Regions from separate parts of the Pseudoalteromonas sp. TB41 genome, predicted to be linked through region 1. Evidence: predicted binding sites of a transcription regulator. Region 1 holds the regulator's gene; the other holds the start of a gene.
The links. Region 1 encodes LexA, which represses DNA repair genes until DNA is damaged. Its sites were predicted from a motif close to TACTGTATNNNNATACAGTA; they were not measured.
Positions count from the first base shown of each region.

Region 2: the regulator LexA is predicted to act here: its motif matches at 1,157-1,176, upstream of L641_RS0108370 (S24 family peptidase).

Region 1 is NZ_AUTH01000085.1:27,236-42,201, forward strand. It holds gene norR (nitric oxide reductase transcriptional regulator NorR) at 1-405, opposite strand, end outside; gene hmpA (NO-inducible flavohemoprotein) at 571-1,752, shown strand; gene L641_RS0113585 (endonuclease) at 1,792-2,445, opposite strand; gene L641_RS0113590 (hypothetical protein) at 2,698-3,078, shown strand; gene L641_RS0113595 (PaaI family thioesterase) at 3,108-3,551, opposite strand; gene lexA (transcriptional repressor LexA) at 3,750-4,367, shown strand; gene coxB (cytochrome c oxidase subunit II) at 4,861-6,003, shown strand; gene ctaD (cytochrome c oxidase subunit I) at 6,003-7,595, shown strand; gene L641_RS0113615 (cytochrome c oxidase assembly protein) at 7,595-8,125, shown strand; gene L641_RS0113620 (cytochrome c oxidase subunit 3) at 8,161-9,036, shown strand; gene L641_RS23790 (DUF2909 domain-containing protein) at 8,936-9,307, opposite strand; gene L641_RS0113630 (SURF1 family protein) at 9,261-10,001, shown strand; gene L641_RS0113635 (hypothetical protein) at 9,991-10,485, shown strand; gene L641_RS0113640 (COX15/CtaA family protein) at 10,498-11,487, shown strand; gene cyoE (heme o synthase) at 11,500-12,429, shown strand; gene L641_RS0113650 (SCO family protein) at 12,426-13,043, shown strand; gene L641_RS0113655 (STAS domain-containing protein) at 13,207-13,479, shown strand; gene L641_RS0113660 (response regulator) at 13,488-13,850, shown strand; gene L641_RS0113665 (chemotaxis protein CheA) at 13,865-14,966, shown strand, end outside.
Region 2 is NZ_AUTH01000062.1:1,435-16,400, forward strand. It holds gene L641_RS0108355 (hypothetical protein) at 10-354, opposite strand; gene L641_RS0108360 (hypothetical protein) at 355-906, opposite strand; gene L641_RS0108370 (S24 family peptidase) at 1,400-1,765, shown strand; gene L641_RS0108375 (hypothetical protein) at 1,841-2,128, opposite strand; gene L641_RS23115 (hypothetical protein) at 2,196-2,729, opposite strand; gene L641_RS0108385 (ImmA/IrrE family metallo-endopeptidase) at 2,786-3,292, opposite strand; gene L641_RS0108390 (MarC family protein) at 3,700-4,320, opposite strand; gene L641_RS0108395 (transcriptional repressor) at 4,413-4,847, shown strand; gene L641_RS0108400 (chemotaxis protein CheX) at 4,911-5,378, shown strand; gene L641_RS0108405 (secondary thiamine-phosphate synthase enzyme YjbQ) at 5,375-5,803, shown strand; tRNA gene L641_RS0108410 (tRNA-Gly) at 5,952-6,027, opposite strand; tRNA gene L641_RS0108415 (tRNA-Gly) at 6,134-6,209, opposite strand; tRNA gene L641_RS0108420 (tRNA-Gly) at 6,417-6,492, opposite strand; gene orn (oligoribonuclease) at 6,667-7,212, opposite strand; gene rsgA (small ribosomal subunit biogenesis GTPase RsgA) at 7,335-8,393, shown strand; gene asd (archaetidylserine decarboxylase) at 8,408-9,274, shown strand; gene L641_RS0108440 (HesA/MoeB/ThiF family protein) at 9,384-10,151, opposite strand; gene thiE (thiamine phosphate synthase) at 10,144-11,670, opposite strand; gene L641_RS0108450 (thiazole synthase) at 11,683-12,474, opposite strand; gene thiS (sulfur carrier protein ThiS) at 12,479-12,673, opposite strand; gene L641_RS0108460 (FAD-dependent oxidoreductase) at 12,681-13,682, opposite strand; gene thiC (phosphomethylpyrimidine synthase ThiC) at 13,786-14,966, opposite strand, start outside.

The DNA of each region.
Region 1 (14,966 bases):
GGCGTTAAGGCTATCAAAGGTCAGAATGCCAAGTAGTGCGTTTTTATCATAAAGGGGTAACCCTAAGCAGGCATGCACTGGAATATCACCGGTTTTAGCCAGTAGTAGCCCGTCGTATGGATCAGGTAGTGGACAGTCATGTGCAAATTGCAGAGCCAAACGACTACTGCAGATGGCTTTAAGGCGAGGATGCTCCGCAATATCAAAACGTCGTCCTAGGCTATCGGGCATAAGGCCTTTAATGGCTAAGGGTTTTAATTGCTCACCTTGGCGAATCAATAATGCACTGGCATCGCTGGGAATAACACGTTCAACCGTGGCTAAAAGTTGCTCAAAACTGTGAGCATGTAACGTACTTTGCGCAAGTTCTAATGCAACTTGCGTCAGGTTGAATTGTTGGTTCATGTCAAAATGACCTGTTAGTGTATTTTTACAGGTTTTATAGTAGGTCATAAAGACTCATCTTGTAAAGCGAGTTAATTTAACTTATTGAATATTATAGGTTTAATTAGTTGGCACGCTCTGTGTAATGCTAAATGCAAGCAGTTAGTTATTACATAGGAAATAAACATGTTATCCGATAAAACCATACAAATAGTTAAAAGCACGGTGCCATTGCTTGCAGAGGCAGGTACGGTCGTAACCGATCATTTTTACAAGCGCATGTTTAGTCATAATCCCGAACTTAAACATATTTTTAATATGACTAATCAAGAAACGGGTCGTCAGCAATTTGCATTATTTAATGCATTGGCTGCGTACGCGCAAAATCTTGATAATTTAGCCGTGTTAAAAGAGGCGCTAGCGCGAATTAATCATAAGCATACCAGCTTAAATATTTTACCTGAGCATTATCCTATTGTGGGCGCACATTTAATCGGTACGTTAAAAGAGCTTATTCCTGAGCAGTTTACTGCCGATGTTGAATATGCGTGGCGCGAAGCCTACGGTGTACTTGCTGATATTTGTATTACCGAAGAAGCGGCATTGTATGCGCACAGTAAAAACAACCATGGTGGCTGGGCAGGCACGCGCCAGTTTGAAATTACTGATAAACATATTGAATCTGAATTCGTAACTAGTTTTACGCTGACACCTGTGGATGGTAAAGCAGTTATTACCTACAAGCCAGGACAGTACATTGGCATTAAAGTTAAGCCTGAGGGCGCAGAATATGAAGAGATCCGCCAGTATTCTATTTCGCAAAAGAGCAATGCTAAAAACTATCGTATTAGCGTTAAAAAAGAGTGCCAACCAAAGCCTGGCGTGGTGTCTAATTATTTACACTCACTAGAGCAAGGCGCACGAGTAGAGTTATACCCGCCAGCGGGAGACTTCATTTTAAAAAATGAGGCAACTCCAGTGGTACTTATTTCAGCAGGCGTTGGCCAAACCCCGATGATGGCGATGCTTCAAACGCTACTTAGTGGTGATAAAAATCAAGCGATTAGTTATTTGCACGCATGTGAAAACAGCCGCGAATTTTCATTTAAAGGGTATTTAGCGCAGCAAACGGCAATGCATCCACAGCTAAAAACATTTACTTGGTTTAATCAAGGTGGCGAGGAGTGTGATTTCACTGGGTTAATGGATTTAACGGTGCTTGAGACATCATTACCTATTAGCGAAGGGGCATTTTATTTGTGTGGACCAGCATCATTTATGGCTTACGTAAAAGGCCAGCTACTTGATTTAGGTGTGCAAAGCTCAAACATTCACTACGAAATATTTGGACCACACCAAGCGTTATAGGTTAATTAAAAGCGTGTGTTACACGCTTTTAATTTAAACTTACAGCTTTTTACTATTTGTGTTAGCAGCATAAGCTTGTTGTTGCCAAGCATTAAATAGCTTTTGTTGTTTAGCTGAAATTTTTAAACCATACGTTTTTTGCATGTAAGCGTACGCATCGGCAATGCGTTTACGTGCATGAACAGGCGGTTCAACAACACGTTGTTTAAAATTAACTTTAACCTCACAGCGACCATATTGCGTCGCGTTTTGGGCTAACATGCCAAAGCGGTAGTTTGAGCGATCGGCGTTAATTTCACCAATTGCAGGGGCTAAATTGTTTATATCGGCTTCCATCATGCGAAACTTAGCGCTAACTTTGCGGCAGTTTTTACGCCCACCATCTTGCCAACATTGTAACTGGTGACCAAATTCCCATGCAGGGACAATATGTTCCCATTCAATTCGCAGGGCACGTTGATTTACTTTGCCTGAGCGGGTTAGTGTGTTGCGAGGCACGTAGCCACAATGGGTAGGGTCGGGTACCAACTTTTTGCCTTGTTTTTTTATATCGCAACCACAATAAATACTTTTAGCGTTTTCGGGAAGGGTATTAATTAAGTGCTTTTTGGCACTCGAAAACCGCGTAAATTGTTCGCCCATTGCTGAAAAACAAGCACAGCAAGCCAACAAAGCTAAAATAAACCGAATCATATCCATCACATACGTGAACTACAGGAGCGGCTAGTTTAAGGCCTAGAATAAAAAAGTAAACTGCCGCCGGCATGCTTTAATTTTAATTTGCGTATTTTGTAGAGGGCGTTTTTGAGGAGTAAATAGTGGGCAATATTCAGAGGCTAACGCTAAAAATGCGTTAATGAGGTAATTCCTGCGTTGTTGATTTGGTATAACGGTAAAACTGCGTTAAAGTTTGCAATGAAATTAATAGAGGGTAAAAACGAGATAATGTCGGAAATTCAATTTTTAAATGTAGATCTAGAGCTTGAGTCAAAGCAAGATATTAGCGTATTAGTTGCTGATTTAAAAAAGGTCGCAACTATTTTACATTATGATAAAGACGAATACCGTCAACTTGCTCGCATTGAGGTTGCAGGTGAAATAACCACGCCAGATAAAGCGATTAATCACTTGTGTGAGTTAATCGAGTCGTGTTCACGCAATGCATTAAAGCAATGGTTGAGTTGTTCACGCAGAACTTTCGATATTGGGTTTGAGTCTGGCACTTCGCCAAAATGCTTTAACCAAGCCTTACATGCAGATACCTTGTTACGTATATCTGCAATTGGTGCAGGCGTAGAAATTACTATTTACCCTCTCGAAAAGTAATTTAACTTCAACCTTGGTTAATTGACTTACTAGCCTTTTCGCTCAACTACGGCTGCGGTCATACGTGATACGCAGCAAAGCTCATTGCGGCTATTGGTTATTTTAATATCCCAAACCGAGCTGCGCTTGCCGATATGATAAGCTCTCGCTGTGGCCGTTAATGTGCCATTGCGTGATGCCTTTAAATGACTTGCACTGATTTCTTGGCCAACACAATAAAATCGATTGAAATCAACCACAAAATTAGCGGCATAACTTGCTACTGTTTCAGCAAGCACCACATTTGCACCCCCATGAACGATACCCATAGGGTTATGATGCTCTGGAATTGCCGGCATAGTTGCCACTAAGTAGTCATCACCAATTTCACTGATCTCTATTCCCATGGTTTTCATGAGTGTCCCTTGGCCTGTAATACCTTGATCTAATTGCTTACAAAACTCTAATGTAATCGGTTGATGCCAAATACTCATGCTAGCTCCTTGGATAAGTAATTGAGAATTAAAATTTATTAATATGATAATGCGTTGCTAATAATTACATTTATCACCCTGCTTTTAAAGTAGGTTATTGTTTGATGATAACGGCATATAAGGCATTAATTTATATTTGCGATTTTTAAATAACTGTATATACTCACAGTTAATTGTACTGTATGGAAAACCAGTTGTATGCGACCATTAACGAAACGCCAAGCGCAAATACTCGAACTCATTAAAGTGTTTATTAAAGACACTGGTATGCCTCCTACACGTGCCGAAATTGCACAAACACTGGGTTTTAAAAGTGCGAATGCTGCAGAAGAACACTTAAAAGCACTGGCCAAAAAAGGTGTTATTAAAATGAAGCCAGGCGCGAGTCGGGGCATTCAGCTTGTTGAAGAAGAGGAGCCAGAGCAGTTGGGCTTGCCTTTAATTGGCAGGGTTGCTGCCGGTGAGCCAATATTGGCGCAACAGCATGTAGAAAGCCACTGTAAAATTGACCCTTTAATGTTTAAACCTGCGGCCGATTTTTTATTGCGTGTTAACGGTATGAGTATGAAAGACATTGGTATTATGGATGGTGATTTACTTGCTGTGCATAAAACCCAAGTTGCCGAAAATGGACAAGTTATTGTTGCCCGTGTTGACGACGATGTAACCGTGAAGCGTTTAGAAAAAGCGGGCAGAAAAGTACTCTTACATGCTGAAAATGATGAGTTTTCAGCTATTGAGGTCGATTTAGAAAATGAGTCGTTCAATATTGAAGGCTTAGCGGTAGGTGTTATTCGTAACGCTGACTGGATGTAGTATTAAAGCATAATTTAGCGCTTAATAGTGATTAGGCGCTGGGTTTGTTAGCAGCACAATGTCTAACTTATCAAATGTATGACTATATGTTGTTAAGTGCTTCTCCTATCATAAATAAAATCACTAAATACTTTATAAATAAACAAATTTACTCTGCTTTTTTAAGTTAACAATTTTTTATATTTCTATCCTGTAATTTCAATACACCCCTTACTAAACCTGACTCTTAGATTAATTGCCTGACTAGTTGCTATTTTTTTAGCTGCGCATTTTAAAAAATACACCTTGTTTATTTTTCATACTCACCTTGCTTATTGTTTATTTTTTAACTAGTTATTAAAGAGCTGGAATAAAAATAACTCACAGCTTAGTCGTTTTGAGAACACACATTTACTAAATCCAGCACCCTTATAAAAAATAAAAATAACGAATAGGCGTTTAAGCCGTATGCCTCTTCGCTTTGCGTCAGCAATAGCATCAAAGGAGCCGTCACATGGGTAAGCTGAGTTCTTCCTTGTGGCTTATATTGTTTGTTTTTTCGCAGAATGTGCTTGCTAATAGCCAATATAATATGCGTAAAGGCGTAACCGATATAAGTAATAATGTATACCAACTGCACATGACTATTTTTTTAATATGTTGTGTGATTGGGGTGATCGTGTTTGCCATTATGTTTTGGGCACTCATTCATCATCGCAAATCTAAAGGGGCTGTCCCTGCCCAATTCCATGAAAGCACCAAAGTAGAAATACTGTGGACTGCGATCCCTTTTGTCATATTAATTGTTATGGCCATTCCTGCGACTAAAACCTTAATTGCCATGGAGGATGCCAGCAAAGCTGATCTCACCATTAAAATTACAGGCTCACAGTGGAAGTGGCATTACGAGTATATGGGGGAGGACGTTGAGTTTTATTCCATGCTAGCTACACCTCAAAATGAAATAACCAACCTTGCTGATAAAAACCCGAATTATTTGCTCGAGGTCGATAAACCGCTGGTACTACCAATTAATCAAAAAGTACGTTTTTTAATGACTTCAGATGATGTTATTCACTCATGGTGGGTGCCTGACTTTGCCGTTAAAAAAGATGCAAACCCTGGGTTTATTAACGAAACATGGACCAATATTAATGAGGTTGGTACTTACCGTGGGCAGTGTGCAGAGCTTTGCGGTAAAGATCATGGTTTTATGCCTGTTGTGGTAGAAGTTAAAACAGAAGAAGACTTCAAAACGTGGTTAGCAGAGGCTAAACAAGCCAAGCAAAAAGCAGCTGAAGCAGACGCTGCGTTATTAGACCAAGTAGTACCAAAAGAAGAGTTAATGGCACTGGGTGAGCAAGTTTATATGGCGAGCTGTGCTGCGTGTCACCAACCAACTGGTTTAGGCCTGCCAGGTGTTTTTCCTGCACTTAAAGGTAGCCCAATAGTGGTAGGTGATATCAAAGGTCATATCGATATTTTACTTTATGGTAAACCAGGTACAGCGATGCAGTCTTTTGCAAAGCAATTATCTATTAAGCAGATAGCAGCCGTTATTACTTATAAGCGTAACGCATGGGGTAATGACACCGGAGAGGTAATTCAACCAAGCGAAATACAAGCGGCACTGGATGCTGATGGGGAGGCTAAATAATGAGTAGCATTGCAGAACAACCTAACACCAATGAGGCTCATCATGCCCACCAACCCGCTACTGGCTTTAAGCGCTGGTTATTTACAACCAACCATAAAGATATCGGAAGCTTATATTTAATTTTTTCCCTCACCATGTTTTTGATTGGTGGAGCAATGGCCATGGTGATCCGTGCTGAGCTATTTCAGCCGGGTTTACAGTTAGTTGATCCACACTTTTTTAACCAAATGACCACAGTGCATGGACTGATCATGGTATTTGGTGCAGTAATGCCTGCATTTACTGGATTGGCAAACTGGATGATCCCGCTAATGATTGGTGCGCCAGATATGGCATTACCGAGAATGAACAACTGGAGTTTTTGGATTTTACCGTTTGCGTTTTTAATTTTGTTAGCGTCATTGTTTATGCCTGGTGGTGGCCCTGCATTTGGTTGGACCTTTTACGCCCCGCTTTCCACCACTTATAGTAACGACAACACAGCAATGTTTGTATTTGCGGTACACATAATGGGTATCAGTTCGATTATGGGTGCCATTAATGTGGTGGTTACTATAGTGAATATGCGTGCTCCGGGGATGACGTGGATGAAACTGCCGTTATTTGTGTGGACATGGTTGATCACGGCTTTTTTACTTATTGCGGTTATGCCGGTACTTGCTGGTGCAGTTACTATGGTACTCACCGATAAATACTTTGCGACCAGCTTCTTTGATGCCGCTGGTGGTGGTGATCCGGTAATGTTCCAGCATATTTTTTGGTTTTTCGGTCATCCTGAAGTTTATATTATGATTTTGCCTGCCTTTGGCATTATCTCTACGATTGTGCCTACTTTTTCACGTAAAAAACTATTTGGTTATGCCTCTATGGTGTACGCCACTTCCTCGATTGCCTTGTTGAGCTTTATTGTGTGGGCGCATCATATGTTTACTACAGGTATGCCCGTGGCGGGAGAGTTGTTTTTTATGTACGCGACTATGCTGATATCGGTACCTACCGGCGTAAAAGTATTTAACTGGGTAGCAACTATGTGGCGTGGCTCTATTAGCTTTGAAGTGCCGATGCTGTTTAGTATCGCATTTATTGTGCTGTTTACTTTAGGTGGCTTTTCGGGATTGATGTTGGCTATTACGCCTGCCGATTTTCAATACCACGACACCTACTTTGTGGTTGCGCACTTTCATTATGTACTCGTAACGGGCGCGGTGTTTTCTATTATGGCGGGGGCTTATTATTGGCTGCCAAAATGGACCGGAAATATGTTCAATATTACCTTGGCAAAATGGCATTTTTGGTTGTCGTTGGTAAGTGTAAATGTGCTGTTTTTCCCAATGCATTTTGTTGGGTTAGCCGGTATGCCACGTCGAATTCCTGATTATGCGCTGCAGTTTGCTGACTTTAACGCCATTATTAGTATAGGTGGGTTTGCCTTTGGTTTATCACAATTACTGTTTGTTGTTGTTGTGTATAAATGTGCAAAAGGGGGCGATAAAGTGCCTGCAAAAGTTTGGGATGGGGCAGAAGGGCTTGAATGGGAAGTTGATTCACCAGCGCCATATCATACGTTCTCAACGCCACCGGACATTAAATAATGACTCACTTGCCGTTATTAAAAAAGCTGGTGGTTATTTGCATTGCAATGTTTGCTTTTGCATTTGCCATGGTGCCTATATATGACGTGTTTTGCGATATAACCGGGCTTAATGGTAAGCCCTCGCTAGAACAAGCACAGCAAAGTACCTTGATTACTGAGAATAGAGAGGTCAGCGTTAGTTTTACTACGCATGCCCAAAGTGGTGCGCCTTTTGAGGTTAAATCTAAAGAATACAGTGTAGATGTAAAACCAGGGGCCATGCGTGAGGTTATGTTTAGCGCTAAAAACAACAGTAATGAAGACAAAGTGATGCAAGCGATACCCTCGGTAGCGCCGGGTAAAGCGGCTAAGTATTTACACAAAATAGCGTGTTTTTGCTTTGACCAGCAACCTTTAAAAGCTGGCGAGGAGTTAGAGTTTAAATTACTTTTTTATGTTGATACTGAGTTACCCAGTGATGTGGAGGAGTTAACTCTGTCTTATACCGTATTTGATATTAGCGAGAAGTTAGTAGCCAGTAATAACTAGCTTATAAAACTAGTGAAAAACTAGGAGCAAATGAAATGAATCAAAAATATGAACATTATTACGTACCTGATCAAAGCCCATGGCCAATAGTTGGCGCGGTGGCGCTATTTTTTATTGCGGTAGGGGCAGCCTTAACAGTTATGGATATGGGTAAAGAGGGAGGCAGTGGTGTTTACTTACTGTATGTGGGTATTGCCGTATTGCTTTATATGCTGTTTAGCTGGTTTAAAAATGTGATTGAAGAGTCGCATCAAGGTTTATATTCTGCACAAATGGATCGCTCATTTAGACAAGGTATGAGCTGGTTTATTTTTTCAGAAGTCATGTTTTTTATGGCCTTTTTTGGGGCCCTTTTTTATGCCCGCATGTTTTCTGTGCCTTGGCTTGGAGGCGCCGATAACAACGCCATGACTAACGAAGTGTTATGGCCTACTTTTGAGGCTGTGTGGCCATTGTTAAATACCCCTGGAGGCACCACTACGCAAGCAATGGGCTGGCAAGGGTTACCACTTATAAATACCCTTATTTTATTAGCTTCGTCGGTAACTCTGCATTTTGCTCATGTAGCGATGGAAAATAACAAACGCACGCCACTTAAGGTGTTTTTAGGCGTAACTATTTTGCTAGGAGTATGCTTTTTAGGGCTCCAAGTAGAAGAATATATTTATGCTTATAATGACCTTAATTTAACCCTTGATGCGGGAATTTACGGTAATACTTTCTTTTTGCTAACCGGTTTTCACGGTATGCATGTCACCTTAGGTACCATTATTTTATTAATCGTTTTCCTACGGATTTTAAAAGGCCACTTTACAAAAAATAAGCACTTCGCGTTTCAAGCTGCGGCGTGGTACTGGCATTTTGTTGATGTTGTTTGGCTATGTTTGTTTGTTTTTGTATATGTACTGTAGTGGGCAAAGGTGATTGATTTGCCGTAATTAAACCGAGCTTTAGTGCGGCAATTACCATCACTAATACCACAACAGAAAATAATACTCGACGCCCTAAAAAGTGAGACATGGGGCGTCCATTGGTTTTTCCCGACACCATAATAAATAAAGCACGAAATAAATTAAACAATATAAATAATAACAGTAGAACAATAATAATTTTAATAATCACTGGATTTACCCTTATGCAGTTAGTTGTATTTAACAAACAAAAGCTTAGCTCAATAATCACAGTTTGCTTGGTTGTTATTGTGGTATTAGTTTGTGTGCGTTTAGGGTTTTGGCAATTACAGCGCGCAGATCAAAAGCAACAACAGCTTAATGCCATTGAAAATATTCAACAGCAAGGAGTTATGAGCTGGGCACAGTTGCAACAACTGCCAAAAGAGTGGAATAAAACCGGCGTATTAGTTTCGCTGAGTGGTTATTTTGATACTAATAATTATTGGCTGCTCGATAACCAAATTTATAATGGTCAGGTTGGATACGACTTACTGGCATTATTAAAACTGTCTGATGAATCACGCTTTTTGTTAGTGAACTTAGGCTGGGTAAAAGCAGAACGTTCAAGAGAAATCCTACCAAACGTAACAATACCTAGTGGTAAATTTACGTTAACGGCACAAATTAAAGAAGATAATTTAAGTGGCTTTACCTTAGCCAATAACAATACTCAGTCGGATTTAGCCAAACGAATTCAAATCATTGATTTACAAGCATTGAGTAGCCAATCTAATCGCCCTTTAGTGAATTTTATGGCTTACCGCCAAGGTCAAGCTGATGAAATTGCTGCCCCTCATTATGAAGCCGTTGTTATGAGTCCAGAAAAACATTATGCCTACTCAGTACAGTGGTTTTTAATTGCGGTTGCCTGTGTGGTGGTCGCTATTTTTGCAAGCAGGAAGAGGATAGATAATGAAAAATAAACCCCTGTTACTCTTTGCTGTGTGCTGCGCTATTCCCTTAGTGCTGGCTTACAGCGCGTTAAAACTTGATTGGCTACCTACAGCAATTACTAACCATGGTGAATTTTTAGAGCGTGAAATTAAGCTAGACAATTGGGCGCAGCATAACCCTAAGCAATGGACCATCGCTTTAAATTATTCAGCACAATGCAAAGCGTCTTGCACAGAGCAATTAGCCGCTTTAGACAATTTATATGTTGCCCTTGGCAAAAACCAACACAAAGTTGATATGGCTATTATGGGACAGCCTGAGCTAGTTACAACGCGTTGGCATGTTATTGATGAGCAACAGCAGTTAAAGTCTGCCAGTTTGTATTTAATCGATCATATGGGGCTAATTGTACTGGAGTATCCATTTAGTTCTCAACCACAAGAAAACCGTTTGATCCAAAAAGGGTTATTAAAAGATCTAAAAAAATTACTCAATTACTCTCGTTCGAGCTAAGTAGAGGATGCTATGTATAAAAACTATAAAAATTTGGTATTAGCAACGAGTTTATTCGCATTAATTGTGGTGGCTCTGGGCGCATACACGCGTTTAAGTGACGCAGGGCTTGGTTGTCCCGATTGGCCTGGTTGTTATGGCTTTTTAACCGTGCCTAAACACGAAGCAGAGATTGCACAAGCGATTCAAAGTTATCCCGATATGATATTTGAAAAAGCAAAAGCATGGAAAGAAATGATCCATCGCTACTTTGCAGGCACGCTTGGGGTATTAATTTTAGTGTTGTTTATTTTAGCTTTTCTAAAGCGTCAGTACCCAACCACGCCTGTAAGGTTGCCTATGATATTGCTGCTGCTTGTTATTTTTCAGGCCGCATTAGGTATGTGGACGGTTACTATGAACCTACAGCCGCTTATAGTTATGGGGCATTTGCTCGGAGGATTTAGTATTTTAGCGTTATTAACGCTATTGTATTTGCGTCTGACCAGTCAACCTATTACGGGTGGTGATGCGGGCGCAAAACCTCACTTTAAATTAAGCCTCGTGGCATTAACGGTACTGATTTTACAAATCGCCCTTGGTGGTTGGTTAGCGGCTAATTATGCGGCTCCACATTGTAATGGCTTACCGCTGTGTAGTTACGCTCAGCCTTTTTCATTCAGTAGTGTCTTTCAGCTCCCCCTTGAGCACAGTAATTATGAATTTGGTGTGTTGTCGCAACAGGCGCGTATGTCTATTCATTTACTGCATCGAATATGGGCCTTAGTTACTTGCATTGTTTTAGCCTTGGTGATGTGGCGTATATACAGTCATGCCTATTCGCAAAAAATTAAAAGCTGTACGGTGAGTGTGCTAGTGGCGTTATTTTGCCAGATAGCTTTAGGGTTAGCCGTGGTGCATTTTCATTTTCCGTTAGGCGTGGCACTGGCGCATAACTTAATGGCTGCCATACTGTTATTAACTATGGTTAGGTTATGTTATTACCTAAAAGTACGTACTTAGAGGGGAATGATTATGGCACTTACAATTAATAAAAAAGCAATGCAGCCCGTTTATAGCGCATCGTTATTGACTAAAAGTTACCACTTAATCCAAGATTATTTGGCAATAAGTAAATTTAAAGTAGTGGCTATGCTAGTGTTAACAGCATGGGTTGGCTTAGCGCTAGCCCCTGATGTTGGCAGAGGTGTTGGGGTTCAGTTCATCAGTTTATTAGGAATTGGATTACTCTCTGCGGCCGCCGCAGTCATTAATCATGTTGTTGATAGTGAAATTGATAGCAAAATGGCACGCACCCGCCATCGCCCTGTTGCTAAAGGGCGTTTAAGTAAATTACATGCACTGAGCTTTGCCACTGTGATTGGGGTTGCTGGGTTTATTATGCTGATGTTGTGGGCAAATACGCTCACAGCCATACTGACCTTATTTGCACTTGTTGGTTATGCGTTTATTTATACGTCATTTTTAAAACGTGCCACACCACAAAATATAGTTATAGGGGGATTAGCCGGTGCAATGCCTCCATTACTCGGTTGGGTGTCTGAAACAAATCAAATGGCGGCAGCCCCTTGGTTGCTGGTGATGATTATATTTACCTGGACCCCACCTCATTTTTGGGCGCTCGCCATCGCGCGTAAAAGTGATTATGAGCGGGCTAAAATCCCCATGTTACCGGTCACCCATGGTATCGATTTTTGTAAAACATGCGTGCTTGCATATTCGGTATTACTCGCCATTGTATGTGTGTTTCCTTATTTGATTGGCATGTCAGGGCTTATTTATCTAAGCGGGGCATGTCTTCTCAATATTGTATTTATATACAAAGCAATTAACTTAAAGTTTGCCGCCAAAGAAGACACTGCGATGGATTTATTTCGTTTTTCGATTATTCATTTGATGATACTATTTATCATCTTATTTATAGATAAATGGCTAGTTATATGAAGCAGTTATGGTGTGGTTTAGTTGTTTTTTCAGTACTCTTTTTATCAGCCTGTAGTGATAAAAATAATTTACAAGATCTTGATGCGTTAGTTTATGAAACCGCAAAGCCGTTATCTGATTTCTCGTTGAATGATCAACAAGGGAATTCAGTAACCAAACAGCAGTTTTTAGGTCAATGGAATTTAGTGTTTTTAGGTTACACAAGTTGCCCTGATATTTGCCCAATGACGCTAGCTAAGCTCAACAATGTCTATAAAAATTTGCAGGCTGAGTACCCACTACAAGTATGGTTTATATCTGTTGATCCTAAACGTGATATTGCCCAAAAACGTAAAGAGTACATAGATTACTTTAATCCAGATTTTTTAGCTGTGTCAGGTGAGCATAAAGACTTATTTCCATTTGTCCGCGAGCTTGGATTAATTTACGCAATTAGTGATAGTAATGAATCAGACTATGCGGTGGATCATAGTGCATCTGTTGCCCTTGTTGATGGCAGTGGCGCACTAAGAGCTATTTTTAAGCCTGAATTTAAACAAGGTGATGTGCCTTTGGTTAATACTACAAAATTAACCGCAGAATTTATTGAAATAGCCGAATACTACAAAAACTAGTTTTTAAAGGTTTTACGATTTTAAAGGGGCTTTATGCCCCTTTTCGCGTTTTTTATTAACGGTTTTTAATTAATTGGTTATTTTTCAGTCGTTTTTATGGCGTTTTCATTATCTCGGTCTAAGCTTTTGTTATGGATTGAGTTGATAAGGAAAAGCTTAAAAAATGCTTAAACTACCAAACGAACTTTCAATTGTTCATGTTGAAGTTTTACATCAAGATTTATTAAGCGAACTTAATAATAGCCGAGATATTTGCTTAGATATTAGCGATGTAATGTCTGCTGATACGGCCTCGGTTCAACTTTTATGTGCCCTACAAAAACATCTCCTTACTATTAATCAAAAAATTGCCTGGGTTGGCAGTAGTGATGCATTAACCAATGCCATTGATCAACTCGGTTTAAGTGAATACCTAGCACCAGAAAGTACTAATTAGAGGTCTATATGAAAAGAATATTAGCTGTAGATGATTCTGCATCAATGCGTCAAATGGTGAGTTTTACGTTAAAAACAGCAGGGTTTGATGTTACCGAAGCCAAAGACGGTAGTGAGGCATTAGCGATTGCCAAGCAGCAAGGTTTTGATGCAGTTATTTCTGATGTAAATATGCCTGTTATGGATGGGATCACGCTTATTAGAGAGTTAAGAGGGCTTCCGAATTATAAGTTTACACCGCTACTTATGTTAACCACAGAATCGGGCATGGATAAAAAGGTAGAAGGGAAAGCTGCAGGGGCAACAGGGTGGATTGTAAAGCCTTTCAATCCAGATCAACTATTAGCCGTGCTAAAAAAAGTAATCCGCTAACCTAGGAGTGCACTGTGAGTATTGATTTAAGCCAGTTTTTTGAAGTGTTCTTTGAAGAGAGTTTTGAAGGCCTCGATGTTATGGAGACTGAATTACTCAACTTAGTGCCGGGCGAAGAAGACTTAGAAACCATTAATACTATTTTTAGGGCTGCCCATTCTATTAAAGGAGGCAGTGCTACCTTTGGGTTTAATTCAATCGCAAACTTCACTCATGTTCTAGAAACATTACTGGATCAAATACGTGAAGGTCAGCGAAATATAAGCAGTGAACATATTAACTTATTACTTAAATCAGTAGATTGCTTAAGAGCCTTGTTGCATTCGCTTAAAGTACAGGAAGAGCCTGATTTAAGCCAAGCTGACTCATTACGAGAGCAGTTTGAAAGATTACTTGGTATGCCTGAAAGTGAAACCGTAGTGACAGAAGCCAGTGTTGAACAGGTCATTATTAATACTTATCAAATTGATTTTAAACCGCATTTTCATTTGTTTAAAACGGGTAACGAACCGCTGTTTATGATCAGTGAATTAGCTGAACTTGGTGAATTGGAAGTACAAGCGTTTACTGATGTCATACCTGATATAAAAGATTTAACGACCGATGAATGCTTTTTATATTGGCGATTTTTCTTAAACACTGACCGTGACGATCAAGCAATTAGAGAAATTTTTGAGTGGGTTGAGGACGATGCCGATATTAAAATTGAGCTTTGCGGAGGCTTATTTAATGATGGTAAAGCAGCAGAAGCTGCAGTGGTCAACGAACCTGTTATTGAAACACCAAAAGCGGTTATTGAACCCAAAACCAATAAACCAAAAGCACCAACTAGTGCAAAAGCAGCGCCTGAGTCAACTTCCATTCGTGTTGGCATTGATAAGGTCGACTCATTGATTAATATGGTTGGAGAGTTGGTCATTACCCAAGCAATGCTAAATCAGCTTAGCGAACAAGAAATGACGCCTACCACGGTGACCTCGCTTCAAGAGGGGCTTGCGCAATTAGCGCATAACACCCGCGACTTACAAGAAAACGTGATGCGTATTCGCATGCTGCCAATTAACTTTGTGTTCAGTCGTTTTCCACGTTTAGTACGTGATATTGCCCAAAAGCTTA
Region 2 (14,966 bases), on a different contig from region 1:
ATTAGCGGGTTATTTAACAAGTTTGAATATAGGCCGTTCTTGCGCGTGTGGTATGTTAGTTGGCTTTTTAAGTGCTTGGTTTCTAAACATGGTAGCGCGTTTGTGTACCACGTTCATTGATTCTATTTTATCCCAGTTATCTGGCTGCTCTATTGTGGCGCCTAAATCCATGACTATTGAGTAGGCTACACCGCCATCGTCTTGGTGGGCTGCTGTTCCCTCTGGCATATAGTGTTTTATTTTATGTTTAAGTATGGTTTCTATGCCTGTTGTGTTTTGGCCGCGCACTATTGCGACTCCGGTTATACACAACGCCATTGTTAAACAGATAAACATTACTATGAGTAATGGCATTTAAATTCCCTCTTTAGTTAGTGAGCGAGTAAATTTTTTAACTGGGTATATAGCAACAACACCTAACGATAGTATGTTAAGCGCGACAACGCTAAAGCTATAAGCGGGTGATAGCATGCTGTTATCTAGCAGGCCGCGCATAATAAATTGTATTAGCTGCACAACCGATTGAGCTAGTGCAAGGTATAAGCAAAACCGCGCTGTTGTTGAGAACGTGCAACCTCTAATGCTATGCATAAAAAATAACGCAACGACAAATGCCATTGAGCAACTAAACATAGTGAAGTAAAAAAACTGCCTGAGTGCTAGCTTGCTCATTTCTATTGTAATTATGTATTGAGCTAAGCTTGAGCTTACAAAGTGAAATACCATCACTGTAAGTGCTGCAATAAAGCATGAATGCATTGTGTGATCATCAATTGATTTTAAATTACTTTTACCGCCAAAAAACAATGCTGAGCGGTGTTTATTAAGCGTTGCGAGCAAAAATACAATAATGAGTATTTCTAAAGCTCTTATTGTCCAGTCTGTGGCGGTTATAAAATCAATCATGTGGTTTCCTTGGTGGTGTAATTAACCAGCATTAATGCTGGTTAATATTTTTAATGGCTTATTTCTTTTTTGGTGGCTCTACACCGCCGCCACCGCCGCCATTTTTAGCTTTTGCTACACCAGCATTGATGTGTGCTAATTTTCCGTGTGCATTTTGCTTGTTCATACTGTGTTCCTTTTGTTTGTTAAAAGATTCCTAATTAAGGAGTCAATTTCATTGTAATGATAAATTTTATAATAGCAATAAAAACACTGTATATTAATCCAGTTTAATCTTTCGAACACATTGATTTTCAACAACTTATTTGTTGTTATTTTTACCTGTTTTTGACACGTGTTTTTAGCTTTTATTTTATTTACATTAGTAATGGCAATGAGTTATAACTTTTGTTGTATGAACATTTTCAAGGCGTTAATCATCCGAGCATGATTTTAAAACTGGCTTAAATAGCGCTAAGATTAATTTAAATTTTTTTATAAATAGGGTTATTTGATGATTGATTCTAATGTTGATGTGGGACCAGGCATAAAAGAACTGGAGACAAATTTAGATAATAGTCTTTTAAGTGACTCTACTTTTATTGGTCGTGCCAGTGGTAACAGTATGGAAGGTGTTGGGATATTTAGCGGGGATTTATTAATTATTGATAGAGCGGCAAAAGTAAAACACGGTGATGTGATTGTTGCGGTGTTAAATGGCTTGTTTGTTTGCAAAATAGCTGATTTAAAAAACAACCGGCTGTTATCGGCTAACCCTGATCACCCAGCGGTGAAAATAACTGGGTATGATGAATATAGCGTTGAAGGTGTTGTTGGCCAGTCGATTAGATTGCACAGAACGAGTAACTTTTTGGGGTGACTGAAACCAGTCCCCCTCAATGGGGATTTATACAGGCATTAAAAAGCCCGCTAGGTGCGAGCTTTAAAAATTCAATTAATGTATTTGATGTACTTTACAAACAATAGATACTTTAGCCCCAATCATAATACCTAATATTGCAAACGCAATATTTTCAATTGGCATACCTGCAAAACGTATACCTAGTAGCACAAACACCAAGCAGACAATAACACTAAAATTAACGCGACTTGTTCCTATAGTCAAAAATACTACTAAAAAACTAAACACAAAAAAGGCGGTAAGCATCCTCTCTCCAACATTTGAAATGAATTTTGTATTTATTAAGCCAATAAGCAGCCTACCATTCAATAAAAAGGTCATTATTTATCAAAATAATTCATATTTAGAAATTTGGAACACAAAAAAACCCGCTAGTTAGCGGGCTATTTTATTTAATTTTGCTTTTTATATAATTCGCCAAGGCCATAAACAACTCACTTGCTGGACCTGCGAGCGCTACGTTTGGATTATCTTCATTTTGTTGCCGGCTATGGAAAGAGAACTTAACAATAGTCAGCAATAAGGTTAAGCCTGTACCAAGTATAAATGCAACTAAAGTTATGATTGATCCTGAGTAAAGCATTTTATTACTCATACTTTCTGGCTCTTCTTTTTTTATTTCTTTGTTTTCTTTTTTACTTTCATCTGCTGGTTTTGAGACTTCTACCAATTTTGTTGGTTGGCCCTGATGGTGAACAATATGCATTAATGAATCTTTACTAACTTCAAGGCCTGTTTTTAAAAAGCATACGGCTAACCCCATGGCAATAATAAAACCAAAAACCTTAAAACCAAGATATATTTTTTCTTCAAGTACGTTGAATTCGATTATTTTTGAGTTTTGCTCATTATTGACGTTAACATTTGAGCTACTAACGTCACCAGCAATATCAAACCCATCATTTTTATTTTCACCTGACATAAAAAAGCCCTTAAATTAAAGGGCTAGATTATATTAATAATTTGTTTGGCTCAACTTTATAAAGTTAGGTAGCCTAAATTCTTCAAGCGATAATACATGGCAGCTTCCGAAACTTGAAAAATCTCCGCTAACTGTTTTATGTTACTAATACCTTTAACAAATAGCATTGTTTTAATTGCATCAAGCGGCATTAACAACTGAGCTGCAAAGTTGTTTGCCTCACGCTCTTGCCATACTGGTGAGTTTGAGCTGAACGTATTTGAGTCATCTCGAAAACAAGGATTTTGAGGGTTAACGTGATTAAGAACGTGATGACCAAGTTCGTGCGCTAATGTAAAGCGATTACGGTTAGTGCTTTCTGTACTATTGCAGTAAATTACTCTTTGACCTTGATTATTAATTTCAGCTAGGCCACTTAAGCCTCTGTAATCATTATGATCAGGGTTAAAAGGATTAATAGAGTCAACTTTAATGTTCAGTTTTTCTGCAATATCTTGGATATTTACAGGTAGACGCCAGTCCCAGTTGGCATCAAGTATATTCTTGACTGCTGGCAATTCCATAATAAACCTCACGACAAAAACAGCCGTTATTGGCTGTTAACTAATAAATAAGACTACTAATATTAAGAATAGTTGCATAAATAAGGTAAGCAACTTAAATGATGTTTATGTTTAGTTAAGTTAACTTAATGGTGTGTAAAGTAACTGAAGTTAAGTACCTAGTCAATTAATTATGATACAAACTGTGTTATATCGGGACCCCTGAAAACTAAAAAGGTGACCCTATAGTCACCCCTTAACCTTTAAAACCCTTTAAATACTTACTTATCAGTCCAATCAAGCATGGGGGCAACAGAAAAGCGTCGATTTAAAGTACGTTTATCCAAAATGTAGTCCTCAAAAATTTATAATTTAAGCACAGCTTAAAAGGCGCTGCATTTTACACAAAAGCCCCATGCGCAGCAATATTAAGCAAACACCTGCAAGCCAAAGTATTGTGCGATACCATTTAAAATATTCGTTACTGCGACTGAGCTTAAAATTAACCCCATAATTCGGCTAATAATACTTGCCCCACTATCACCTATTATTTTATGTACATGCGTAGCAAGTAATAACAAAATAAGTACCACCACTAAAACGGCCAGCATCATTGATGAGGTAATCATTTGTTCAACCCAAGTATATTCTTCATTACGCGTCATTAATACCGCACCTAACATAGCGCCTGGGCTTGCAATTGAGGGTATAGCCAGCGGAAAAATAGCGGTTTCAGTGCTATCGCGAACACTTTTAATTTCAGCTTCGGGTTTACTTTCACCAAACGTCATGGAGAGTGCAAAAATTAATAAGATCAACCCACCGGCTATTTGAAATGCCGATAGTGGAATCTCAATCACATTGAGTAATTGCTCACCGGCAACCACAAAAAATAACAGTACTAAAGCAGATACACCCACTGCTTTAAAAATTACTTTACGCTTAAACTTGTCGTCATCACCCCGAGTTACGGCGATAAAAACCGGAATTGTGCCGATTGGATCGATAACTGCAAAAAAGAAAATAAATATGGCTAATAGTTCATGCATTAATGAATACCTTTTCACAAAAGCGGTTAATAAAACGCTGCAACTACAATACAGTATGTTAGTATATCACGGCAAAGTAAGGATGAGAGAAGATGAATATAGAATCACTCGTAAGTAAAGCAAAACAAATATGCGACAACCGTGGTGCGCGATTCACACCTATTCGCGAAAAGGTATTTCGTTTATTAGCAAGCGCTCAAGGTGGTGTGGGTGCATACGATTTGCTAGAGCAATTAAAAGTCACTGAAACAGGCGCAAAACCTGCGACAATTTATCGTGCTTTAGACTTTTTAGCAGAACTCGGTTTTATTCATAAAATTGAAAGCACTAACGCATTCATGTTGTGTCATCACTTTGATCATATTCATCCTGTTCAATTACTAATTTGCGATACATGTGGGTTTGTTAAAGAGCTGCATTCAACAGTAATTTCACATGAGCTCAATAACTTAGCAGCCGAAAGTGGCTTTGTAGTTTCTGGGCAAACCATAGAAGCACACGGTAAATGTGACGCTTGTCGAGCATAGCTGAGCGACTATAGCTATACTTTACGTATACCCTCTATCAGTACCAATTTAAGGATATATAATATGAATGTAGAGTTCATTAATCCCTTTTTATCTTCTTTGATGAATGTATTGAGCACCATGGCTCAAACTCAGTTAAAACCAGGTAAACCTCGCATTAAAACCGATGAAGTAGCCTGTGGTGATGTATCGGGATTAATTGGTATGGTTGGCCCCCAAACTCGCGGTTCATTTTCAATAACCTTCGACGAAAGTTTAGCGCTGACTATAATGGAACGTATGTTAGGTGAGCGACCTGACAGCGTAAATGAAGAAGTCACTGACATGGTCGGCGAAATAACCAATATGGTCACCGGTGGTGCTAAAAACCTATTAGGTGAAAAAGGCTATGACTTTGCCATGGCAACCCCCATTGTTGTGTCTGGTAAAAACCATACTATTACGCATAAAAGTGACGGCAAAAAAATTATTATGCCATTTACCAGTGATGCAGGTAATGCAAACATTGAAGTGAGCTTCGATAAGCTATGAGCTGGTCGCAAACCACGATTACATTAAAGCCTCGCTCGCGGGGCTTTCACTTAATTGATAACGACATACTGACTAAACTCCCACAGCTGAGCCAACTAAAAATAGGTTTATTACACTTATTTATTCAACACACCTCTGCCAGCTTAACCATTAATGAAAATGCCGATCCGACCGTGCGTATGGATATGGAAAGCCACTTCAATCAGTTTGTACCTGAGCGCCAGCCTTATTATCGTCATGACTATGAGGGCGATGATGATATGCCTGCTCATATTAAAACCAGCACTTTAGGTTGCGAGTTAACGATACCTATTAATGATGGTCAATTAGCGCTGGGGACTTGGCAAGGAATATACTTAGGCGAACATCGCGACCATGGCGGGGCTAGGCGTATTATTGCCACTTTGCAAGGCGAAACGTTTTAGAGCTAGGTTTTAGGTTTTACAACACAGATCGTTCGCATCCATTGAGCACTTCAAATCTAATAAAAATTATATAAATTAAATTTATAATGATTCACATGTGGATTATTGTTTGCTATTTGAAAATGAATATCTGGAAAGTAAATAAGATTGGAGCGGTACACGAGGCTCGAACTCGTGACCTCGACCTTGGCAAGGTCGCGCTCTACCAACTGAGCTAGTACCGCATTATATGAAGATTCTAGGTCCTAGGTTCTGTCAAAATTAAACCTTGTTCCTTTCGCCTTTCATCTTGAATCTTTATTTCTACTACAATTTCTTTTGGTGAGAAATTGGAGCGGCACACGAGGCTCGAACTCGTGACCTCGACCTTGGCAAGGTCGCGCTCTACCAACTGAGCTAGTGCCGCATTCAAAATAGTCAGTAATTCGTCCGTTAGTGCGCGACGGGTCGCGTCCTACATTCTGGCAACTGAGCTAGTGCCGCATTCAAAATAGTCAGTAATTTGTCCGTTGGTGCGCGACAGGTCGCGTCCTACATTCTGGCAACTGAGCTAGTGCCGCATTATATCAATTTTAACTTTTCATCTTGAACTACAATTTCTTTGGTGAGAAATTGGAGCGGCACACGAGGCTCGAACTCGTGACCTCGACCTTGGCAAGGTCGCGCTCTACCAACTGAGCTAGTGCCGCATTCAAAATAGTCAGTAATTCGTCCGTTGGTGCGCGACAGGGCGCGTTCAACATTCTGGCAACTGAGCTAGTGCCGCATTCAAAAGTCAAAGCTCAAACACACTAACCCCGCGGGGGTTATCGTCTTGAGCGGGGCAGGATTCTACAATAATTAGGGTGCTTTGCAAGTATTTTTTATAAATTAAAAAACTTTTCTCGGTAAACCTTTAATTCCATAATCGAATCTTTAATGTCGTCTAACGCTAAATGTGACCCTTTTTTATTCACTTGAGCCAATACATCTGGTTTCCAACGACGAGCAAGTTCTTTAATGGTACTTACATCTAAATTACGGTAATGAAAAAAGTCTTCAAGCTCACGCATATACTTATTCATAAAACGACGGTCTTGGCCAATCGAGTTACCACACATAGGTGAAGCACCCGCTGGTACCCATTGCTTTAAAAACGCGAGGGTTTGCTCAGCGGCATAAGCTTCATCGAAAGTACTTGCCTTACAACGCGCTGTAAGCCCTGATTTGCCATGCTGAGTTGTACACCACTCATCCATACCATCAAGTAGTTCATCACTTTGATGAATGGCAATGGTTGGGCCTTCGGCTAATATATTCAGATCAGCGTCAGTGACAACAGTTGCAATTTCAAGTATTTTGTCAGTCTCTGGTTCAAGTCCGGTCATTTCCAGATCGAGCCAAATTAAATTTGATTTATTAATAGTCATAATTACCTTAAACGGTGCTTTTCTTTAGATCCAACGCATTTCGATATATCATATTAGCATCAACCGTCGAGCTAAAGCTTTTTTTGGCAAACTCGGCATTTAACTCAGGTTATAGGCCTCAAGTGGCAAAACAGAAAAAATTAAGTAAAGGCCAATCCCGTAGGATCAAGGCCAATCATCAAAAGCGCTTATCGAATGCCGATACAAAACCGGCAAAAGTCGGCGCGCAAGAATGGCAAACAGATAATTTAGGTCAAGTGGAAAATGCGATTGTTATTAGCCGCTTTGGACAACATGCCGATGTAGAAACACAAAACGGTGATGTATTACGTTGTAATATTCGTCGTACCGTATCGAACTTGGTTTGCGGCGATGAAGTATTGTTTCGCCGTGCAAAAGTAAGTGAAGGTGATTTAGCGGGTGTTATTGAAGCAACTCAAGAGCGCCGTTCACAACTCACGCGCCCCGATTTTTATGATGGGGTTAAAGTGATTGCCGCTAATATTGATCAAATTTTAATGGTTTCAGCGGTACTGCCAGAGTTTACCCCGAGCATTATTGACCGCTATTTAATTGCCTGTGAAGACATGGGTATCGAACCCATTTTAGTACTGAATAAAATTGATTTAATTGATGAAGCTGGTTTAAACGAAATACAACAAATCCTCGACATTTACCGTAACCTTAATTATCAGGTGCTGCTAGTTAGTAATATAACTGGCGAAGGCATTAATGAGTTAAAAGAAGTACTTGCGGGCAAAAATAATATTTTTGTTGGTCAAAGTGGCGTGGGTAAATCTACCTTAGTTAACACTGTACTGCCGGATGCTGAAATTTTGACTAAAGAAGTGTCTGAAAACAGCGGGCTTGGCCAGCACACCACCACGGTATCACGCCTTCATCATTTACCGAGTGGGGGTAATTTAATTGACTCACCGGGAATTCGTGAATTTGGCCTATGGCATTTAGATGTTGAACGCGTCACTTGGTGCTTTAAAGAATTTAGAGAATTTATAGGCGGATGCCGGTTTAGAGATTGTAAACATTTAAACGATCCGGGCTGTATAATTAAACAAGCGGTAGCCGATGGCGATATTTCAAAATTACGCTTTGAAAGCTACCACCGTATTTTAGAAACCATGGCCGATGGCCGTGCAGGCGCTCGTGCGCCCCGCGTATAATAAGGGAATAACCTGTGAGTTTAGATAAATTTAAAATCGCCATGCAGTATGCCATGCCAAAACACTTTATTTCTCGTGTGGTAGGTAAACTTGCTGCAGCAAAAGCCGGTGCGTTAACAACCACATTAATTAAATTATTTATTAAACAATATAAAATAGATATGAGCGAAGCTAAATATTCAGATCCGGCTCATTACAAAAGCTTTAATGAATTTTTTACCCGTCCGTTAAAAGACGGTGTGCGTCCTATGGTTGAAGATGAAGAAATTATTATTCATCCAGTAGACGGCGCAATTAGCCAACTAGGCGACATTGTTGATGGTCAACTTATTCAAGCTAAAGGCCACGATTACAGCTTACAAGCATTGTTAGGTGGATCACAAGACGACACAACCCCGTTTTTAGGCGGTAAATTTGCAACTATTTACTTGGCACCAAAAGATTACCACCGTATTCATATGCCAATTGATGGCACGCTAAGCAAAATGATTTATGTACCGGGCGATTTATTTTCAGTAAACCCACTTACCGCTCAAAACGTACCAAATTTATTTGCCCGTAACGAGCGTGTAGTGGCTATTTTTGAAACTGAAATTGGCCCGCTAGCTATGGTTTTAGTAGGCGCAACCATTGTTGCCAGCATAGAAACTATTTGGGCTGGCACAGTGACTCCACCAGCTGGCAGTGATGTGTTTAGCTGGAACTACCCAACTAAAGGCGAAAACGCGATCACCCTTAAGAAAGGGGAAGAAATGGGTCGCTTTAAATTAGGCTCAACGGTTGTGCTCGCATGGGGTGCGAACAAAGCAGAAATATTAGACGATCAACTCCCAGAGGTAGTTACTCGTTTAGGCACTGCCTTTGCAAAAATTGATGATTAATAGGTAGTGTCAGTTCGAGCTTAAAAAAACACCGCGTTTATTTTCAATAACCGCGGTGTTCTTTTCTTGTAGACGTAGAGCTTACTCACGTTAAAAGCCAAGCTTTTCATTACTCATACCCGCCACACTCTTTACACGCTAAATCCTTAGTCATCTTAAAATGCTGTTGCTTTAAGCTTAATGCGTCAAACGTTATAAACACATTCCCCTTAAAATGACCTAACAACATATTGAGGGTTAATTGTGCCTGCATTGACCCAACAATCCCAAGTAAAGGGCTAATTACCCCGGCATTACTACAATTTATAACCGGTGCATCGCTACTTTGAGGGTAAACACAGCCATAACATGGGCTGTCACTTTGTCTAAAATCAAACCCCATTAATTGCCCTTGAGTTGCCAGCGCAGCCCCTGTAATTAAGCGAGTGTTATTAGCAATGCAATAGCGATTAACCGCATAACGGGTACTAAAGTTATCAGAGCAATCAAGCACTATATCGGCGTTTTTTAAGAGCAACGCACTGTTGGTATCATCCAGCTTTTGAGTGTGGGTTATTATATTTATTTGATTGTTAAGGCTCGCAAGCACCTTTCCAGCCGCGCGAACTTTGTTTTGCCCCAAATGATTTACTTTATAGAGCACTTGGCGCTGCAAGTTAGACAGTTCAACTACATCGTCATCAATTAAAATAAGCGACCCAATGCCAGCTGCCGCTAAATACAGCAGCGCAGGACTACCTAAGCCACCTGCACCAACTACGGCAACCGTTGAACGTTTCAGCGTTAACTGCCCGTCAAGCCCCACTTCATCAAGTAATATGTGGCGGCTGTAACGCAAGGTTTCTTTATCATTTAACGTTTGCGATGTATCAGTCATATTTCGTATTAATCGCGGTTTGTAGTGATCTAATTGCTGAAACATGATCAGGCGCTTCACTAATGGCACGTACCACAGCTACGCTACCAACCCCCGAATTTGCTACTTCAGTTGCGCGGCTTAAATCAATACCGCCAATAGCGACTGTAGGGTAACTCTGCATAAGCGGTACAAATTTATTGAGCTTTTCAAGCCCTTGTATTTGCCCTGTCATGTCTTTGGTCGTCGTTGGGTAAATAGCACCAAACGCCATGTAGCTTGGGCGGTAATTATGCGCCCGAAGCATTTCATAAAAGCCATGGGTAGAGAGACCAAGTCGCAGGCCTGCTTCTTTTATAGCAACTAAGTTTGCACTCTCTAAGTCTTCTTGCCCTAAATGCACCCCATAGGCGCCATGTTTGATGGCAAGTTGCCAGTAATCATTTATAAATACCTGCGCATTATACTGCTCACCCAAGGTGACCGCTTTGGCAATCAGTTCATCTAGCTCATTCTGCGTTTTATTTTTAACACGAAGCTGAGCTGTTTTAATTCCTTGCTGTAAGCACTTTTCTAGCCATTCAATACTATCAACCACACCATAGAGGCCAAGCTTTTTACTTTCACAGGCTGCAAAATCAGCAGCCATATTAAAATCAAGCGGCACATCAAAATCCAACTCATCACCTAACCAGCTACCCGGTTCAATCACCTGAGGGTAATGCGCTAAATCGGTAGGAAACTGCGTTTGTGCAACCGGCCCTATGCCCTCGCCATAGCGAACTGATTGCTTTAAACCTTGGTTTATATAGGCTTTAGCTAAAATAAACGCATCTTTTAACGGGTAGTCTTTTGCAAGACACGCAGCAATTACTGACGCCATACTGCACCCTGTACCATGGCTATGAGGAACTTGAATTTTTTCATTACCTAGCCAATAGTCTTCACCGTTTTGTGTGCAGTAATCAATGCAATACCCGCTTGGGTAATCCCAATGTCCGCCTTTAATCACCACCGCTTTTGCGCCCCACGCCATCAGCTTACTCGCCGCTTCTTTAATCGCTGCAGGGCCAATTAAATACACACCCGTTAATAACTGGGTTTCGTGGGTATTTGGGGTAATTACATCCACCAGCGGTAGTAAACATTCTTTTATCGCACTTACGGTGTCTTCTTCTGTTAGTAAGTCACCGCTTGAGGCAATAGCCACAGGGTCATACACAATAACCGGCGGGGTTGGCCATTTGGCTTTGTAATGGCTTATGTGCTCACTAATTAACTGAATTTGCTGCACATTGGCAAGCATACCAATTTTTATCACTTTGGCTTTCATGTCTTTTTCAAGTGCAAGCAACTGGGACTCAATAATATCGGTAGACACTGCATTAATGGCCTCTACACCTAAGCTATTTTGAGCGGTAAGCGCGGTGATTGCTGTACAACCATGCACACCAAAACTTTGCATTGCCTTAATATCGGCTTGAATACCCGCGCCGCCGCCAGAATCAGAGCCAGCAATTGTCCACACTACGTTTGTCATATTTTTCTTTCCTTACTGCTGATGCCAAAATGGCATACCCATTGTTGGGGTTGAGGGGGTTGCAACGTCTTTTTCGGGCATTGCTTTGGCATTGTATGCAAAGCGCCCTGCCTCTACCGCAGCTTTAAATGCACGGCTCATAGTCACTGGGCAACCCGCCCCTGCAATGGCTGAATTTAATAATACCGCATCATACCCTAATTCAAGTGCTTGGCAGGCATGCGATGGTAAACCTAACCCGGCATCAACAATTAATGTTGTATTAGGCAGGCGTTCTCTAATGGTTTTTAAATTATAACTATTTAACAATCCTTTACCGGTGCCAATAGGCGCGCCCCACGGCATTAGCACCTCACAGCCTAATCCATTCAAGCGCTGACACAGCACTAAATCATCAGTGCAATAAGGCAGTACTTTAAACCCATCATCAATCAATATTTTTGTGGCTTCAAGTAATGCAAAGGGATCGGGCTGTAAATTATAGTCATCGCCTATTAATTCAAGTTTTATCCAATCGGTAGCAAATACTTCTCGGCACATTTTAGCTAGGTTAATAGCCTCTTTGACGCTGTGGCATCCGGCAGTATTAGGCAGTATTTTTAAACCGGTGTTTTTAATTAATTGCCAAAAATCATTCCCTGCCGCCGCGTTTTGTTGTCGTCTAAGTGACACGGTGACTATCTCAGCACCTGAGGCTTTAATCGATTGCGTCATGATATCTGGTGACGGATATAACGCAGATCCAATTAACAAGCGACTATTGATTGGTTCACCATAAATTGTTAAACAGTCTTTGCTTTGCATAGCACTATCCACCTTGGATAGGTGACAATAACTCAATACTGTCACCTTCATTTATAACAACGTGGCTATGGCGACTCTGAGGAATAAACTCTCCATTTACAGCCACGGCATAAGGCGCCATCGCACCCACGTTTTTTACTATTTCCAGCAGCGCATGGCTAGTCACATTTAAAGGCTCACCATTAATTGTAATGTTCATTTAATACTCACTCTATTTGCGATAATGCTTGTGCCACAAGCGCGGGTGCCAACATATAGCCGTGGCGATATAAGCCATTGATACTGATAACCTTGCTCGTTTTTTTTACCTGTGGGCGATTATCGCTAAACGCTGGGCGTAAGCCTGTTTGAATATTTAATAATCGCGCTTCGGCAAAGCCACTATGAACAGTGTAGGCCGCTGATAATAGTTCAAGGGTTGAGCGCACAGTTGCAGGACCTGTATCTTGCGATTCGATCTCCGTTGCCCCTATGACATATTCATGATTAGGTTTAGGTGCAATATAAATAGGGTAACGCGGATGCATTAAACGCACAGGCCGCGTTAAGTTAACCTCAGGGGCGTATAACCTTGCCACTTCCCCGCGCACGCCTCGAAGTGGCTGATCTTGTTTGGCTCCAAGCCCTCTGCAATCAATAATGTAATCAAACTCTCGATTATTCACTTTATTATCAAAGATGCTGGCGCGTTGATTAAACACAAACTTTACTTTGCGCTTATTTAGCAACCTAAAGCTGGCTTTATAAAAGGCTTGGTTATCTATTTGCGCTTCACCGGATAAAAATAGCCCTTGATTAAAACGCCCTGTAAGCTCAGGTTCTAAATCCGCTATTTGCTGCGTATTAACCGCTTTGGCACTAAAATTTAGTAACGGCTTTATTCGCTGTGCAAAACTTTGTAAGTCGCCTTTATCCTGCGGGTGAGCAACCACTAAGGTGCCCTGCTGTTGAAAGAACACCTCACTGTTTAACTCATCTAAAATAGCAGGCCAGCGAGCAATAGAATCTACTCCCAATAGTGCTAAATCATGTTCACACATAACCGACTCAGCTAGTGGTGCCAGCATAGCCGCCGCCACTTTACCCGCACTATTTTGAGTATGCTCGTCATCAGCTTCAAATACAGTAATACGGTGCTGCTTACTTAACTCAAGCGCCGCCAACCGCCCCGCTAAACCAAAGCCCACCACAGCAATGTCATAAAACATAAACACTCCTACATTTAGCTGCGAGCTGCGGGTCTCTGGCTTCGAGCAACAAGATGTTAAGATAAACATTTCGCTACTCGATGCTCGCAACTCGCAACCTATTTTATATTGCTTTATGGTAAATCTCTGAGCCTGTTTGTTTAAACTCTTCAGATTTAGCTTTCATCTCGGCCTCTACATCAACCATTTTGATTTCAATGGCATCACCCACGTTATTAGGATCAATACCGCGCGCTTCTAGATCTTTGGCGTAGTCACGTACTTCTTGGGTTATTTTCATCGAACAAAATTTAGGACCACACATGGAGCAAAAGTGGGCTACTTTTCCTGATTCTTGCGGCAGTGTTTCATCATGGTATTCACGAGCGCGAACAGGGTCTAAACCAATGTTGAATTGGTCGTGCCACCTAAATTCAAAGCGTGCTTTTGATAAAGCATTGTCTCGCTCTTGTGCACCGGGGTGACCTTTGGCTAAATCGGCGGCATGAGCAGCAATTTTATAGGTGATAAGGCCTTCTTTAACGTCTTCTTTATTTGGCAAACCTAAATGTTCTTTCGGTGTTACATAACACAGCATGGCACAGCCATACCAAGCTATTTGCGCAGCCCCAATCCCTGAGGTTATATGGTCATACCCTGGTGCAATATCTGTGGTGAGTGGGCCTAAGGTATAAAAGGGCGCTTCGTCACAATGTTTAAGTTGCTCTTCCATATTGGCTTTGATCATATGCATAGGCACATGCCCAGGGCCTTCTATGAACACTTGTACATCATGCTTCCAAGCTATTTTAGTCAGTTCGCCTAAGGTACGAAGCTCACTAAATTGCGCTTCATCGTTAGCATCAGCAATAGAGCCTGGGCGAAGGCCATCGCCTAATGAAAAACACACATCGTATTGTTTTAAAATTTCACAAATATCTTCAAAATGCGTGTATAAAAAGTTTTCTTTGTGATGAGCTAGGCACCATTTAGCCATAATAGAGCCACCGCGCGATACAATGCCTGTTACGCGTTTTGCTGTCATAGGCACATAGCGCAGCAGTACACCAGCATGAATAGTAAAGTAATCAACACCTTGCTCGGCTTGCTCAATCAGCGTGTCACGAAATATTTCCCACGTTAAGTCTTCAGCTACGCCATTTACTTTTTCAAGGGCCTGATAAATGGGTACAGTACCAATAGGGACTGGCGAATTACGCACTAGCCATTCGCGGGTTTCGTGAATGTAGCGCCCAGTTGATAAATCCATTACGGTGTCGGCACCCCAACGGGTTGACCACACCA